2 regions of the Thioalkalicoccus limnaeus genome follow, and region 2 is predicted to be linked to the other one. Evidence: riboswitches for the same ligand, from Rfam matches in the RefSeq annotation. Region 2 holds a riboswitch; the other holds the start of a gene.
The links. Region 2 has a riboswitch for cyclic di-GMP ahead of ABC977_RS08915 (DUF4082 domain-containing protein). Riboswitches for the same ligand answer to the same signal wherever they lie in the genome.
Positions count from the first base shown of each region.

Region 1: another riboswitch for cyclic di-GMP. It lies ahead of ABC977_RS06525 (hypothetical protein); the one in region 2 lies ahead of ABC977_RS08915 (DUF4082 domain-containing protein).

Region 1 covers NZ_JBDKXB010000005.1:219,635-227,232, reverse strand. Annotated here, with positions in the region: gene ABC977_RS06555 (methyltransferase domain-containing protein) at 1-77, opposite strand, end outside; gene ABC977_RS06550 (NAD-dependent epimerase/dehydratase family protein) at 127-1,194, opposite strand; gene ABC977_RS06545 (DegT/DnrJ/EryC1/StrS family aminotransferase) at 1,264-2,388, opposite strand; gene ABC977_RS06540 (Gfo/Idh/MocA family protein) at 2,393-3,421, opposite strand; gene ABC977_RS06535 (transposase) at 4,120-4,467, shown strand; gene ABC977_RS06530 (IS3 family transposase) at 4,400-4,723, shown strand; gene ABC977_RS06525 (hypothetical protein) at 4,720-5,199, opposite strand; cyclic di-GMP riboswitch class I at 5,604-5,698, opposite strand; gene ABC977_RS06520 (hypothetical protein) at 6,012-6,431, opposite strand; gene ABC977_RS06515 (transposase) at 6,379-6,801, opposite strand; gene ABC977_RS06510 (RNA-dependent RNA polymerase family protein) at 7,412-7,598, shown strand, end outside.
Region 2 covers NZ_JBDKXB010000009.1:36,189-43,786, reverse strand. Annotated here, with positions in the region: gene ABC977_RS08925 (right-handed parallel beta-helix repeat-containing protein) at 1-542, opposite strand, end outside; gene ABC977_RS08920 (polysaccharide lyase) at 1,428-2,387, opposite strand; gene ABC977_RS08915 (DUF4082 domain-containing protein) at 2,716-5,571, opposite strand; cyclic di-GMP riboswitch class I at 5,631-5,727, opposite strand; gene ABC977_RS08910 (polysaccharide biosynthesis/export family protein) at 7,281-7,598, shown strand, end outside.

The DNA.
Region 1 (7,598 bases), on a different contig from region 2:
AGTGGAGACATCCCGAGATCAACGACTGTCCGCTCCAAGCCAGCACCACAGAAACGGCATTTCGGCGTAAGGTTCACTTTAGTATCCGCCCTCACTACAAACGTGTTTGTTTCCCGCCCGCGCGTCTTACGGCATGGCCCAGCGCAGTTGTTCGTCGAGTAGTTGTTTGGCCCTCAACTCGGTAAGCACATTGAGTCGCATGTAACTCGATCTACGGAAATCTTGATCCGAGAAACCAATCTGCTCCAGACCAGAAGCCAGTTCTTGAATCGTCGAATAGAGATCGTATTTCGGCTGGTGCTCTGAGGCCAGCCTCCTATAAAGATCAAAGTTCACTCGATAAGAGCGCTTGTCTGGTGCTGCATCTTGATTGATGGATATAGCAGTCTTTGGTATGACATCTGCCACTGCTTCAGCAAGATCCTTGACCTGATAATTCCACTCACTGCTTCCGACGTTCACCGCCAGGAAAGCCCCGGACGTATCCTCTCTCCTCAGCGTCGCCCACTCTAGTGCCCTCGCCATATCCTTGACGTTGATTAGCGGCCGCCAAGGGGTACCATCGCTTAATATCTGAATTCGTCCAGCCGAGAGGGCTGCAGCAACAAAATCGTTGAGAACGAGATCCAGGCGCAGCCTGTCGCTCATCCCGCAAGCAGTGGCAAAACGTAGGCAAGTAACCACGAACTGCGACGACGCCAGCGGCTTCAGGTCTCTCTCGGTATAAGCCTTTGACCGCGCATATGCTGTCAAAGGATTCAACGAGGAATTTTCAGCTTTAGCCGAGTCGTCAGCCGACCCATACATACTGCAACTCGAAGCGAAGACGAATGAACGGACGCCCGCCTCCTTGGCCTTCTGTGCCAAGCTGATACTAGCTCGATGGTTGATCTCCGAGGTGGCGTCTTCAAATCTGTTGCCGATCGGATCGTTGGAAATGCCTGCGAGATGCAAAACCGCGTCCACACCCGCCAACACGCCAGGGTCGATGTCGCGCACGTCCCTAAAGTGTTGCAGATCGAGCAGAACTTCGGGTAAAAACTCTGGGCTGTTGATACAGTTTCCGAAGTATCCCGTGTCCAACCCAAGCAGTGACGTACCCGGAAAGACATGCCGGAGATGCCGCTCCAAAACTGGCCCTACGTACCCCATATTCCCGGTAATCAATATTTTCCGAGGTTGCTGGATTTCCACAAAGGTCTCCTACCGGGTGTACCCGGCTCTCACGCTACGGAAACGAACGCGCGCTCCGAAATGGAGGCTTTAGACTGGCTTCGCTTTCTCCGACGTTGTTTCGTTGAACGAACTGACGGCTTCGCAGACCATTTTGACTTGCTGCTCGGTTAGTTCCGGGTACATGGGGAGCGACAGGAGCTGCTTGGCAGCAGCCTCTGTCACCGGCAGATCACCATTGCTGTACCCAAAGTCCCTGTATGCCTTCTGGAGGTGTACCGGAATTGGATAATGAATGGCGGTCTGGATCCCCTGTGATTGCAGCATCTCCTGAAGCCGATCTCTCTGTGCGATTCGCACAGCATACACGTGATAGACATGGCGGGCCCAATCTAACTCGATCGGCCTTGCGAGATTGAGACCATCCAAGAGCGCATTGTACCGGGAGGCATGCCGCCTGCGCGCATCGGTCCACCCGTCTAGATGCCGGAGCTTCACGCGCAAGATTGCCCCTTGAATCCCTTCCATGCGATAGTTGAAGCCTTTGAGATCATGGTGATACTTCCGCTCCTGACCCCAATCACGAAGCATCCGCACGGTATGTGCAAGCTCTTCATTATTGGTCACTACCATACCGCCCTCCCCGTACGCGCCTAAATTCTTCCCGGGGTAGAAGCTAAAGCATCCAAGATCGCCGATTGAGCCAACACGACGACCCTTGTACTCGGCGCCGTGGGCCTGGGCGGCATCTTCGATCACATGGAGCTTGTTCTTCTTGGCGATGTCAAGCACCGGGTCTAGGTCAGCAGGGTGACCGTGTAGATGCACCGGCAAGATCGCTTTCGTGTGATTGGTGATCGCGGCGGGAATCTTGCTCACGTCCATCGTGAGCGTTGCAGGATCTACGTCGACAAAGACAGGTCTAGCACCCACGTAGTCAATTGCCGCGACGGTCGCGACAAAGGTGCTTGACACGGTAACAACCTCATCACCGGGTCCAACTCCAGCAGCGAGTAAAGCCAAGTGTAGGGCGCTGGTGCCAGAGTTCACACCGACGCCAAACCTAGCTCCGGTGTACCGTGCGAACTCCTCCTCGAAAGCTGCAACCTCGCTTCCGAGAACATGTTGTGCGCTGGCAAGGCTTCGCCGCACTGCCTCGAGGACTTCGCTTTCGATGCCGGCATACTGGGCTTTTAGGTCAAGGAAAGGTACCATTTCGTTAGCCCCCCCGCCCCTTCCAACCAAGCTTCACGGGCCTACCCCGCTCTTTGAGAGATTGCGATGCCGCCTCTAGTAAGCGCACCACTCGCAGGCCCGACTGTCCGTCGGTGATTGAGCGCTCGCCAGTGATGACGCAGCGCGCGAAGTGATCTGCCGCAATGTGAAGCGCCTCAGCATCATCCAGCTTTGGCGCCCACATGTCACCCGCACGGTACCCTATCCGGCGACTGTACTCATTATCTTTCGTACCATGAAGAGTAACCCCCTTGTCGTACACCTTAATCTTTTCGCTGGGCTCGAGATCGTCGTAGACGATCATCTTGCGACTACCTCCGACTAGCGTCCTGCGAATTTTCACAGGCGCAAGCCAGTTAACGTGAAGGTGGGCAATGAATTCATCCTCATAGAAAACAGTCAAATATGCCAAATTAGCCTCATTGCCTGCGATATGATTCATGCCCGACGCAGAGACTGCGGTGGGCTTGGAATGAAACACGTAATCCATGATGGAGAGATCGTGTACCGCGAGGTCCCAGATGACATCTACGTCATTTTGGAACAGGCCTAAATTGACCCGCACAGAATCGTAGTAGTAGACGTCACCCAACTCGCCATCATCTACCAGCGAGCGCATCTTGCGAACGGCGCCAGTGTAGATGAAGGTGTGGTCCACGTGGAGAACCAGTCCGCGCCTATCTGCCTCGGCGATCAGCTGCTCAGCCTGCTCCGCAGTCTGCGTAAGTGGTTTCTCGATGAAGACATGCTTGCCCGCGCGCAAGGCCTCCAGTGCCAGCCCGAAATGCGAAGAGACGGGGGTCGCGATGGCAACGGCATCGATTTCGGAATTCGCGAGTAAGGCCTTGAAGTCTGTCGTCACCTCTATCGAGGGATGGCGCCTCTTGACGAGACGTAATCTTTCCTCATCCAAATCCGCGACGGAACTTACCTGCGCATCGGCGATAGCCGAGAAGTTCCGGACCAAATTCGGACCCCAATAGCCATACCCAATCACACCTATGTTGATCATACTTTATACCTTGTTCGCAGCCTGCTAGAATTCAACGGCCATCTCATGGCACCCCGCAGAAACCGGAGTGGGCGGGCAACTAGCCCGGCCTTGATCAAGCATCCTGCCACTTGAGCCACCGAGCGCGCAGTCAGGCCATCTTGGCCTGACGCCGTTAGGGCTCGAAGCCTAGGCCACGCAAACATCACAGGCCCCCAGCCGGAAAAACGACCGAGACCATTTACGCCGTACCTCGACCAACCCCGCAACGGCCCGCCCTGCCAATTCGATCCCGGATATCCATGCCGGGATGACGCTGTTGCCCTGTTCTTCCACCGCCGTTCCCACAGGGAGTGCCTGGACTCAGCGGCTAGAAGTGCGGCTATGGCCACCACAGAACCGGAGGGCAGACCACTACACAAACCGCTTTTCAGCAGGGTTTCTAACCTTCACCTAAATCTACACGATTTCACCGCCATGGACAGCCTGGGCCTGACGAAAGTGCTGAGAATCCCGGCGAACGGCCATCCCATAAAGGGGCAGGACAATCGCATAAGCACTTGCTAAGTGACCAAAGGTGTCTGCGGCTGTCGTGCCGGATCACGTGAGGGGGTCTAGTGGCAACGGACACCTTGGTTGAGAGACAATTCTTGAAACCGAGGTGAGAGATGAGCACGCGCAAGAAGTACACGAAAGAGTCCAAGTAAGACGCCGTCAGGCTGGTCCTTGAGCAAGGCTACAAGCAAACGGAGGCGGCGAGGAGCTTTGGCGTCGACCGCAGCATGCTGGGGCGCTGGATAAAAGAGGCCAAGCCTGCGGACCGTGATGCGTTCCGGGGCAACGGCAAGCTCGACGAGGAGCAGCAGGAGCTGCGTCGCCCGCGCGAGGAGAGTCGATGCTTCCGCAGGGAGTTTCTTAGGAAACAACGGCCTTCTTCGCGAGAGAGTCGAACTGAGATACCAGTTCATTGCCCAGGAGAAGGAGGCCTACCCGGTGACGATGCTTTGCCGATTACTGGGCGTCAGCCGTGGCAGGCTCTACGCCTTCTTGCGCCGCCAGGATCGTGATCCCGACCCGGAGCATGAGGAGAAGCTCCGATGGGTCCAGGACGTCGCCGAGGCGTCGGATCAGACCTATGGCTCCCGCCGCATGACCAGGGCGTTGCCGGCCTTGGGCTATCGTGTCGGACGGCATCATGCCCGCAGCCTAATGCGTCAAGCCGGCGCGTGGGTACGTCACCGCCGCCGGTATCGGGTCACGACCAACAGCGACCACGACATGCGGCTTAACCAGGTGTCCGTTTTCGCTCGACCACGTCACTAACGCGCTAGCCACGCCGCTGTGACGTCGGTGATGGAGATAGCAGCCTGATACAAGGTGCTTCCGCTTCCGATGTTTTCGTTCGACCATGCACAGATACCAACACCAGGGCGGACGAATAGCAACATTCCTGCGTCGTTGGGGCCGGCGGCAGGCCTCAGCAGGGCTTGGATCTGATCTGCATCGGAGCCATCGGCCCTCCCGTCCACGTATACTTGCGAGCCCCAGTTCTCGTTGAAGTAGGTTGCGGCGCCCGCACTCAAGCCGCGGACGGTCAACACGGGGTCGCGACCTTCCGACAGAAAGACCAGTGCCTTGTAGCCGTCGGCGCTTGCCCCTGCGGATCCCACGATCGTGCAGGCAATGGCAGCCACATTCTCGGATTGCAGGCTGGTGGTGCTGATGTTCGTCAGTTCAGCGTACGAACCCGCGGCGCCAAGGAGCAGCAGCGCCACGAAAGACGGCTTCAGGAATCTCATATCACCTCCTCATTGGCTAATATGGGACGTAATCGCAGGGGTAAGCCAAGGGCTGCCAATCCGAAACTCCCACTGTGGCTACAGACCTTCTGGAATCAAATATCTACCAATGAACGAGCACCTGAACCATAGTAAGACCCGCATAGCGGGCTGGGTGCGACGCACCGACCCCTGGGGTCGTTCTCGACGTCGATGCCGCTCTTAACGTTGCCTTCACCCTCTCGGTGACGAGGTACCACAATCCATTAAAATATCTGATATAGTCATTCCCATGCGCTTTCTTGGCGCGGTATTCTCACGCTAACCCGCTGCCTGTCCGCCGCACAGCACGGTGGGCGCTGTCATGCAGCATGCACCAGAAAACAAAAGGCCGGACGCCTTGCGTGACCTTGGCGATGGTCACCCTCGGCAGTCCGGCTATCCTGGGCCCCACGATCCGCAACCTTCAGGATCCGCGACTTTCCGCCCCTACCTCAACGTAGGTTAGGTCTGGCTCCTGCCAGCGCTGCGGAGGTTCTTAGCATATTTCGGAATGCCGATCAAGCGGGCGCCGCGGTGAGAGATCTGCGCTGTCGCGATTTTCCGCGGCTCGCCGCGTGCCGCCCGGGAGCCGCCCAGGAAGCGGAGCGGCATGAGAGGGTCTCCACACGGGCAACCAGGGCGCTCGGCAGGGTCGCCGGGGCAAATCGATGAGAAGAATTCCCATCAAGACCGAATGACGGGCGAGCGCCACCCTCGGGCGCCGTGGCCCGATCCGATCCCAGGGGGTGGAGCCGCTCGGCGCGTCTAGCCGGTCGCCGGAATCGGCTGGATCAATGAGCGCATCTGCTGGGGCTTCCCTGTTTGATGTGCCCCAAGGCCATGGCCATCATCACCGCGATGGCCAGACCGACGCGGGTTTTCATCTTGGCGAGGCCGCGGATGAAGTGCTGCTCGAAGCCGAAGTGGCGATCTAGCGGCAAGTTGATGCGCTCCAAGGCGCTGCGGCGGTTGTCGCCGCGCTGCCAGCTCGGGCGGCCGTGCGGGGTGGGGGCGAAGATGCGCCGGTCGTGCTCGTCGAGCTTGATGCGCACGATGCGCCCGTACTCGCCCGGGTTGACGGCGCCGGCCTGGTGGCATGCGTTCTGGCCTTGGCACTCCAGGCCATCGGCGGCGGCCGGGCAGCGGTACTTGAGGGTGTTACGATCGGCCTCGAAGCCCTGAAAGGCCAGACCGCGTTGCGCCCCGGTCACGGGGCACACGCAGTGAACCGAGCCCTTTGCGGTGTGCACGATGGTGTCGGCCCGCGCAGGATCGAGTGGCCGGGTGATCGGCTTGGACGGATCGTAGTCGGGGAGGTTTTTCTCTTCGCGCCACAGCGCGCGGGTGTCGATGAGCGGACGAATGGCGTAGTCGTTCCACAGCAGGCGGGGCGGTGTGGAAGATCGCGCGCCGCGCCTCCTTGATCCGGAACGCGTGGTGGGTCTTGAGGTTGAGCTGCTTGAGCTCATGGAACGGAATGCTTTGCCGCGGCGTCCAGTCCTGCTGATCCTTCAGCCGCAGGTAGCGGCTGCGCTTGAGGTGAGGGTTGGCCTTGCTCGGACCTCGCGCCCACCACTCCACAGGCACAACAACAGGTTCTCAGTTACACGAACAGATACGGCGCCGAGAGGGTTGGGGAACCCCCTTGACCCGTAAAAAAGCACGAGGACCGAAAAAGAACCTCAATTGCCTGGCCGCGGCGCGCCGAGATCGCGCGGCGCGGCGGGCTTGCTCGGGGCCATCGGCTTCGGGGCGGCGGCGTGGAGGATGGCCGCGCGCATAGTATGACCTTCACCCTCGCCTAGGTCACCGTCGTCGTCCGCGGCCGCCTCGCATAGGGCAGTCCGCGGGCGGGAGAGATCGGGGTGGATGTGGGTGACGACTCTCTCCCACCGAAGACGCGACGCCTGACGCGCGTGGCAGCCTAAACGGACCGGGCCAAACGATGACGATGGCCGGTGATGGGCTAGACTGTCGCCGAGCGCATCACCGAGCGGGTGACACCATAACGCAACCGACCTGGCAAATACACGCCTAAGCTCAGGTAAGCAGGATTGTGGTTAGCGCGAAAGCATAGCGCACAGAGAGCACATATAATTCATTTTATTCGATATTTCATGGATCAGGGTGCCTGGTCGCCGAAGGCATGAAAGTCAGGTGCGAGGATGGCCGTGCGCGATCGAGATGATCTATGAAGCAAAACACAGCCATTGGCACGATCGTCGGCCGCCGAAAAGATTGGACGCGGTACTCGGCCGCATTTCAGGCCGCGCGTTTTGCACGCCGCAAGTGGCCGAACGCGGACCTGCTGGACTTCTGCGATATCGCCCCAGGGACCGGCCTGGACATGCCCTCCGTGGACGAGTGGGTCGTCGAGG
Region 2 (7,598 bases):
CCCCAGGAGTTTTCCGTATCACGGGAGTCTTTTGGTTGAATAAAAGAGTCATCCCATCCACCTGAAAACGAATTGCCAGCTATAATCACGCCGCCGGCAACATCCAAGAAGAATAGGCCGCTGTTGCTGATGGTGAAGGCGTTGTTCTGGAAAATCACAGGCTGTGCGTTTCTCCACGACCCATTGATTGAGAAACCTTTGCTTGCGTTGCCGCCTCCAGACTTGGAAAACGAAAAGTCTGAGATACGAATGACGCCTCCTGACTGCTTGGTGACGGTATTTCCGGAAATCGTAATATTTGTTCTTCCAACGCCCGCCCCCTTGAGGTAAATAGGCTTGGAGATGGAAAGTCCCGACCAACTGCATGTGCCTTGCGGCACTAATACCGTATCGCCATTCGTGGCGGAAGAAATTGCTGCGGAGACGTGGGACTGGGAGCAGCTCGAAGCGTTTATCGTCGCCCCAGTCGATGCTTCAGGAAGGCATGCAATCGCAGTAAGAAAAGCCAGAGGCAGGAGTTGAAAGGGTTTTTGGTGGATCATCGTGTTTCTCTCGAGTGTCTGTGCTAAGGATACGGTTGTAAGAGTCGCGGACCAAGTAGCGTGGAACGCCGCTGACGGCGGGCATCCGAGCGATAGATGCTTAAGTGACACGAAGTCGTCGGTACGCAGAGTTGTCGCTGAGCATCAGGTAATTACGTCTTGTATCGCCTTCGCTGTCCAATCGGAGACGCTGCAAGCGATTCGCAAATAGATTGTGATACGTTGAGTGCACGCCGACTGAACATGAAGCGGTTCTCCTCTTGCAGATAGCTGAAGAAGGCCTTCCTTGGGACGTCAGGGCCATGATGCAGACAGCGCCCCGGCTTTCGGGGTTTCCACGGTCAATAGCATAGGTGCACTCGGCGCTTTTATATGGGACAAACGTCACACTCCGGCGGCCTATCGGATGTGAGATCGGCTGCGTAGGGTTGCCAAGCAGGCTGATGACCAAGGTTCGCCGGGTGCACTGCGTGGAAAGTTGAGCCCGTGCTTTTGCAGTCGGTATCAGCCATATCATTACCCACATCTCGCCTGCCCGTGGTCGCCAGGCGGCGCAGGCGCCTGATCGGCCGCACTAGGCAGCCATACAGATCGTAGGCAGGCGGCGCCGTAACCCCTGATGTGGCGAAACTGCTAGACTTGAGGGTAATGTTATGGGTATCAACATAGTGTGCGTTTTTTCTTATGGCGCTAAGTGTCTCCAGAGCGATCTAAGTCGATTTCGTCGCCATGCTGGGTCTGTCGCGGCAAAACATGGTTGTTGCACGGCGCCGAGGAGCCCCTCCGTCTTAAGATTGCTCCCGTGGAGCGCACTTACATTCTCGCCACAAGCACCCGCTTCAACTCTTTTGCGATACCACCGCTTCTAAGCGAGAACCGGGTGATTTACTGTATACGAAGATTTTTCGGTGCAGGCAGGGATGGCTGCATGGATATGGGGCCGATGTAACTCGTCGCGACGACAACATTGTCATACCATTTATCATTTATCTGAGTTGACCTTTGCCCACCGTTTTCCAGTTGAATCTCATCGAGTCTCACGCTGGTTGAATCACGGAACCGAATGTTCTGCCAATCGGCGATGAGAGTGCCATCCTGCCACACGGCAACGCGCCCATCTCGCTGCCCGACCGTGTTGAGTTGAACCATTAACTCGAAACAAATCCACTGGCCACGGGGGGGTATTGTCTCCGGTCGCGCGACGAAGTGTGGACCGAACTTTCCGTCGGGCCCATCTCCATTGGTCGTGCGGCCGCTTGGATACCAGTTCTCACCATAATTGTCCTTCTGTTCTGGATGGTACACATAGATATGTGTCTTGCCCGGCGATCCTTCTCCGTAGTCTACCTGTTGAAGCTCAACCAACATAAAATTTCTGCCATTCGGCTTGGTTCCCGGTCCAGTATAGTTTGCGCTGATTCTTAAACCGTTATGCGCAGAATTTATTCCAGCGTAATTTGGGGCGAATTTTGTATAGGCGCGGAGAAACAGCGTATCGCGACCCGGATTGATTGTCTTGACGATGGCATTAGATACTTCAGACCCAGTGCTGGGCATCCTGAGTCGAATCGACTTGGCGCCAGTTGCATATTGGGATGTATCCAATAGAATATTGCTGTTCTGAAAGAAGTTGCTCCAATTGCCTGAGCTAGTTAGCTGGGAGTTTGATGTGTATGAATCGAACCCATCGAAAAATAGGACGGCGGGATCGTTCGTTATATTGACGTCGCCGACGTAACGGCTGGCTATGCCGGTGTCGCCCGCGGGCAAAGTCGGTGGCGCAGCCGCAGACGGTCCGGCAAGGGCGAGAAGTAAGGCGGCGGCGAGGACAGTTTGTCTCAACACTGGCATGATCTCCTGGACGGGAAGAGTAAAGAAAGAGTGGCAGTCGCTAGGCAGCGCTCATGTGCGATTCGATGCCCAGCGAGAGAAGCGGTTGTTGAGGCAGTCTCTTGGCATTACGTTAACTTTCACGGCGGGGGCTCATATTAACCTCACCTTCGCTTGAAATCGCTCGACCGGGGCCTGTTATCTGGCAGTCGGCTTTGTATTTCGCTCTAAGGTGATCACCTGCGGGCGGCTTCATGCCAAGCGCCGCGAGAGCGATCCCTGCGCACGCGGTTAGATCGTGGCGTCCTCCGTGCGCACGATCTAACCTTACCCGTCGATTCGGCTACTGATCCGCGACGCCGAACAGGACGTAGCCGACTGCCTCATCGGCATACGCTGCGCCGTGCTCCTTTTGGATCCAGACATCGACTGCCATGAGGTCCTTGTTGCGCCAACGCAAGTGGGCAGCCTCGTTCTCGTTGGCTGTCTGCATGTTAGCGAGGAGCATTGGTGGTGCGGCCAAGGGGTACTGATAGAATAGCGTCAGGCCGCTGTCGGTGACCTGCTCCGCGCGTGCCACCTCGAAGGCTACACCATCCAGGACACCGGTGGCGGGCTCCCAGGCAATGTAGTCGACGCGCTCGGCGAGGCGTTCTTGTGCGCTCCCCTCCTGCTCCATCAGGCCAACCTCGAAGCGCCACCGAGTGATTCGTCGAACGCGCGCGGCGATCGCGTCGCCCGCGTTCTCGCTCGTCACCGTCGTCAGCACCACCGGCGCCTCGGCGAAGCGCCTCTCGAAAGAGATTGACGTGAAGGCGCTCGTCATGTCGCTCTCCAAGCGCCCCGCCTCGACCCAAGTGCCGCTTGGCAGCTGATGACGGCCACGCTCCATGACCAGGTAGCCGAGGGTTCCCTGGGCGTGCGTGCCATCGAGCAGATGATCCCACTTCTGGACCCGCGCCCAGAAGCCCGTCGGGCCGATGTCGCGGACGCGCACCACTACCGGGTCGGGATCAGAGTCACTGAGTGGCCCGGCGATCACGATCGGATCGGTGTACTCGCCCTGGAAGCTGACCCACAGCCAGGCATTGTCGAGCTGGATCTCGCCAACCTCCATCGGCAGCGAACTGAGCGGCAGGGGCGGCGAGCTGGCGGTATCCTCAACACCGTCAGGTTCGGCAGTGGTGACCAAGGGGGTCGCCGTCGTCATCGACTTCGCCAAACTGGTGGATGCTGGCGGCGCCGTCGTAAACACTGGCTCGACCCAGGCGTTGGAGTCGTTATAGGCGCTATTGGGGAAGCCCGAGCCATAGCGATAGACACCGTTGCCGCCGACTGCGCTGCTGCGTGGTGCGGTCAGGGGCCCATTCGTTACGCCGCGGCTGGAGAAGTAGCCCTCATCGAGGGCGTAGCCGCCGTTGGGTGCATGATAGGACACCACATAGATGGTGTTGGCCTGGATCGCGACCGGGGTCGCGAAGTTAACTTGCTGCCAACCCGAGGCCGTCTCGTTCGTGAAGGTCGCCTCGGCCAGCTTGGTGCCGGTGCTGCTCCACAGGCGCCCGACATGGGTTCCGGTGTTGCGGCTGCCCTTGTAGAAGCGCACACCGCAGACATAGCCGCTGGAAGCCGCGCTGAATTTGACGCCCACCTCGATCGCGCTGGTGTCAGAAGCCGATGCCACGGCGGGCGTAGTTGCTGCCGACCATAGGGTGTCGCCCGTGCACCCGGCCGCCGCCATCGTAATCGTGACCCCCGCACTGCGACTCGCCGACACGTTACCGGCGGCGTCCTTTGCCCAGGCATAGAGCGTCTTGCTACCCGCGCTCGCGAAGGTGTAGGACGCCGGCTTCGTTGTCGTCCAACCAGAGGCCGTCGCTGCCGGTTTGGTGGGCGATTCGTTCACCAGGTACCCAGTGACCCCGACGTTGTCTGTCGCAGTAAACGTGGTGATCGGCACGGTCAGCGTGCTCGCCGTCGCAGGTACAGTAAAGGCCGTCACCGTCGGGGCCGTGGTGTCGGTTGGTGGAGGGGGCGTCGACGCCGTCGTAAACACTGGCTCGACCCAGGCGTTGGAGTCGTTATAGGCGCTATTGGGGAAGCCCGAGCCATGGCGATAGACACCGTTGCCGCCGACTGCGCTGCTGCGTGGTGCGGTCAGGGGCCCATTCGTTACGCCGCGGCTGGAGAAGTAGCCCTCATCGAGGGCGTAGCCGCCGTTGGGTGCATGATAGGACACCACATAGATGGTGTTGGCCTGGATCGCGACCGGGGTCGCGAAGTTAACTTGCTGCCAACCCGAGGCCGTCTCGTTCGTGAAGGTCGCCTCGGCCAGCTTGGTGCCGGTGCTGCTCCACAGGCGCCCGACATGGGTTCCGGTGTTGCGGCTGCCCTTGTAGAAGCGCACACCGCAGACATAGCCGCTGGAAGCCGCGCTGAATTTGACGCCCACCTCGATCGCGCTGGTGTCAGAAGCCGATGCCACGGCGGGCGTAGTTGCTGCCGACCATAGGGTGTCGCCCGTGCACCCGGCCGCCGCCATCGTAATCGTGACCCCCGCACTGCGACTCGCCGACACGTTACCGGCGGCGTCCTTTGCCCAGGCATAGAGCGTCTTGCTACCCGCGCTCGCGAAGGTGTAGGACGCCGGCTTCGTTGTCGTCCAACCAGAGGCCGTCGCTGCCGGTTTGGTGGGCGATTCGTTCACCAGGTACCCAGTGACCCCGACGTTGTCTGTCGCAGTAAACGTGGTGATCGGCACGGTCAGCGTGCTCGCCGTCGCAGGTACAGTAAAGGCCGTCACCGTCGGGGCCGTGGTGTCTGACGACCCCGTGGAGATGGTTTTGCTCACCGGTTCCGAGAACGCGCTACAAAGCGCCTTGTTCGAATCACAGGCCCTGACGGCGAAGAAATAGGTTCCGGGGTCTAGATTCGCGGTTGTAACGGTTTGGGTCGCATCAGCAGTTGCGGCTTTCGAGACCAACGATCCGCCGGTCTGATAGGTGTTCTGGTTCGTGCCGTACCGCAATTCGTAGAGGGCCACGCGAGCGTCGTTGACCCGGTCCCACGCGAGCGACACAGTCGCCGCTTGGACAGCGCCGGCCGGCGCGAGCGTCGACACCAATAGGGCGGCGAGCGGTATGAGAAGCCGCCTCCCGTAGAGACGCCGATAGGCAGTTCTTATGCTGGGGATTTTCATGATTCGTTCACCTGTTGGTTGCCAACAGCCGACCACGCTGGCACCAATAGGCGCTGCGAGCCGGCAACCCTGCTGCCGTATCCCGAGAAGAAGAGCGGGGACTTAGGCCAGTGGTTTTGCGTCGCGCCCTTTCGGAACGCTTTGCCTTTTTCGGAGCAAGCGAGGGAGAAGATAGGCGTCTTCACGACAGGATGCTGTGAACTTAGTCGCATCGCTAAGTTTGAGTCCTTGCCGAGAACGCCTGAAAACAAGCGTATAAGCTGATGCTTATGCATATAGAGTACTGGATAGTCGTTCGAAGAATGCATTGGCGGCCGCTCATATGCGGGAAAATTGACTCTTGGAGTGGACGCAGTCCTTGCTGTGACGCTTGCGTTTGACCCTCACCCCTTGTCACCTCGCTGCTCTCTGCTTAAGGGACTGTCTCGAATCCCGGGTCCCCTTTACGGCTTGACCGTCTGTCGCGGGGATCACGCAGTTCGTCTGCCACGAAGCCATGCCCTATTTAAATTGCAATTCAACTCCCAAATAATCTTAAGGTTAAGGTCGCGAGGTTCTAGCATGTTTCGTGCCACGCTCCGGCGGATCCGCGGAGTACCAGCGCAAAGCGACTGGACAGTCGTGCTGGAAATGGGCAGACGAGGTATCCCCATGACGATGCGGCTGGGGTTTCCTGTCGTTTGCAGGTGACGCTCCGTTCTGCTCGATTGCTTCAGGAGTCTGTTCTGTGTGGTTTTTTTGGTGTCGCCGAACGGCGACGGCCCGTTCTGGGCTTTTCTGCTCGTGCGCTTGGGTCCCGACCTACCGGTCGACGAACGGCATCAGGAAGGCCAGCGTCGCCAGACGAGCGACGGACGGTAGGCTAAGGAGCCATCGTCAATAGGGGCGCATGACCTCGATGAGTGCTCGGTTCAGGCGGCCTCCCGTTGCCCCTTCGGCAGGTCTTCGGTCACCGGAATCTCGTCGCTGTAACGCGCCCCATCGACCTGCCCCCATTCAGTGACCCTAGGCGCGGATTCGCTCCGCTTCGACTCGCTGTGTCCAGACTCGCGGGTGTCACGCCTCGACGTCTGCGGGGACGGGCGTGGCCTTTGCGTGCGGATGATCTGCTTCAGCGGGAACCTGATATCAGCTGGCAAGAACACAACTCGGGCGGGAGCCGAGAATAAAAATCAAAGAGGGTTTGCGCCGAGCGGTGGATTGCCTCAATCGTTTGCGCCCTAGTCGCCCGGCGTGCGCTTAGCGGTTACGCGGCACATAGGCGCGAATAGGCTAAGGCGGGCTACTTGACGATTGCTGCGGTGCGGAGCGGGCGCTGACACGCCCCGCGCCACAAAGACGCGAAAGCCAGCCGGCAAGACGGTGGTGCAAGGGATGATGCGCTTAGTCTTTGGTTATGTGCGCAGACACCGCGTCTGCCACTGGTATCCCGCCCGACATGGCCGCGTCCGACGGGTTAAAGCGCCCGATCGTCGTCTGCGCGGCGCCAAGTCGCTTTCCTGGTCGGCGTTTGTGGTATCCTGCCAAGGCATCTTTCGTGCGCCTGACATCTTGATGTCGGAACTTCGAACGAGGCTCGCAGTCGGTCAGGCGCGGAACCTCTTCATTCATCTACCAAGCATCCTGCCATGGAAACATCACCAACCTATCTTGCGCGCCCACCTCGCCGAGGCTGCGTGGCACGGGCGGGTTTAGTCGCACGTGGTCTTTTGGCTGCAACCATGCTGGGCTGCTCGGCCATGGCGCTGGCGACGGAGTTGGCGGACGGCTACGGGCTCCAACCAGGTGACATCATCCGCATTAGCATCTGGGGCGAGCAAGAACTAGATCAGGCTGTGCTGGTTCGGCCTGACGGCGGGATCTCCTTCCCGCTTGTTGGCGACGTCGAGGCGAAGGGGAAGACCATCGATGAAGTCACGCGGACCATCGCCGAACGGCTTGCCCAATTCGTTCCGAGCCCCGTCGTCACGGTCAGCCTTCAACAGACGGAGGGCAACCGCATCTTCGTGACAGGACGCGTGAACCAG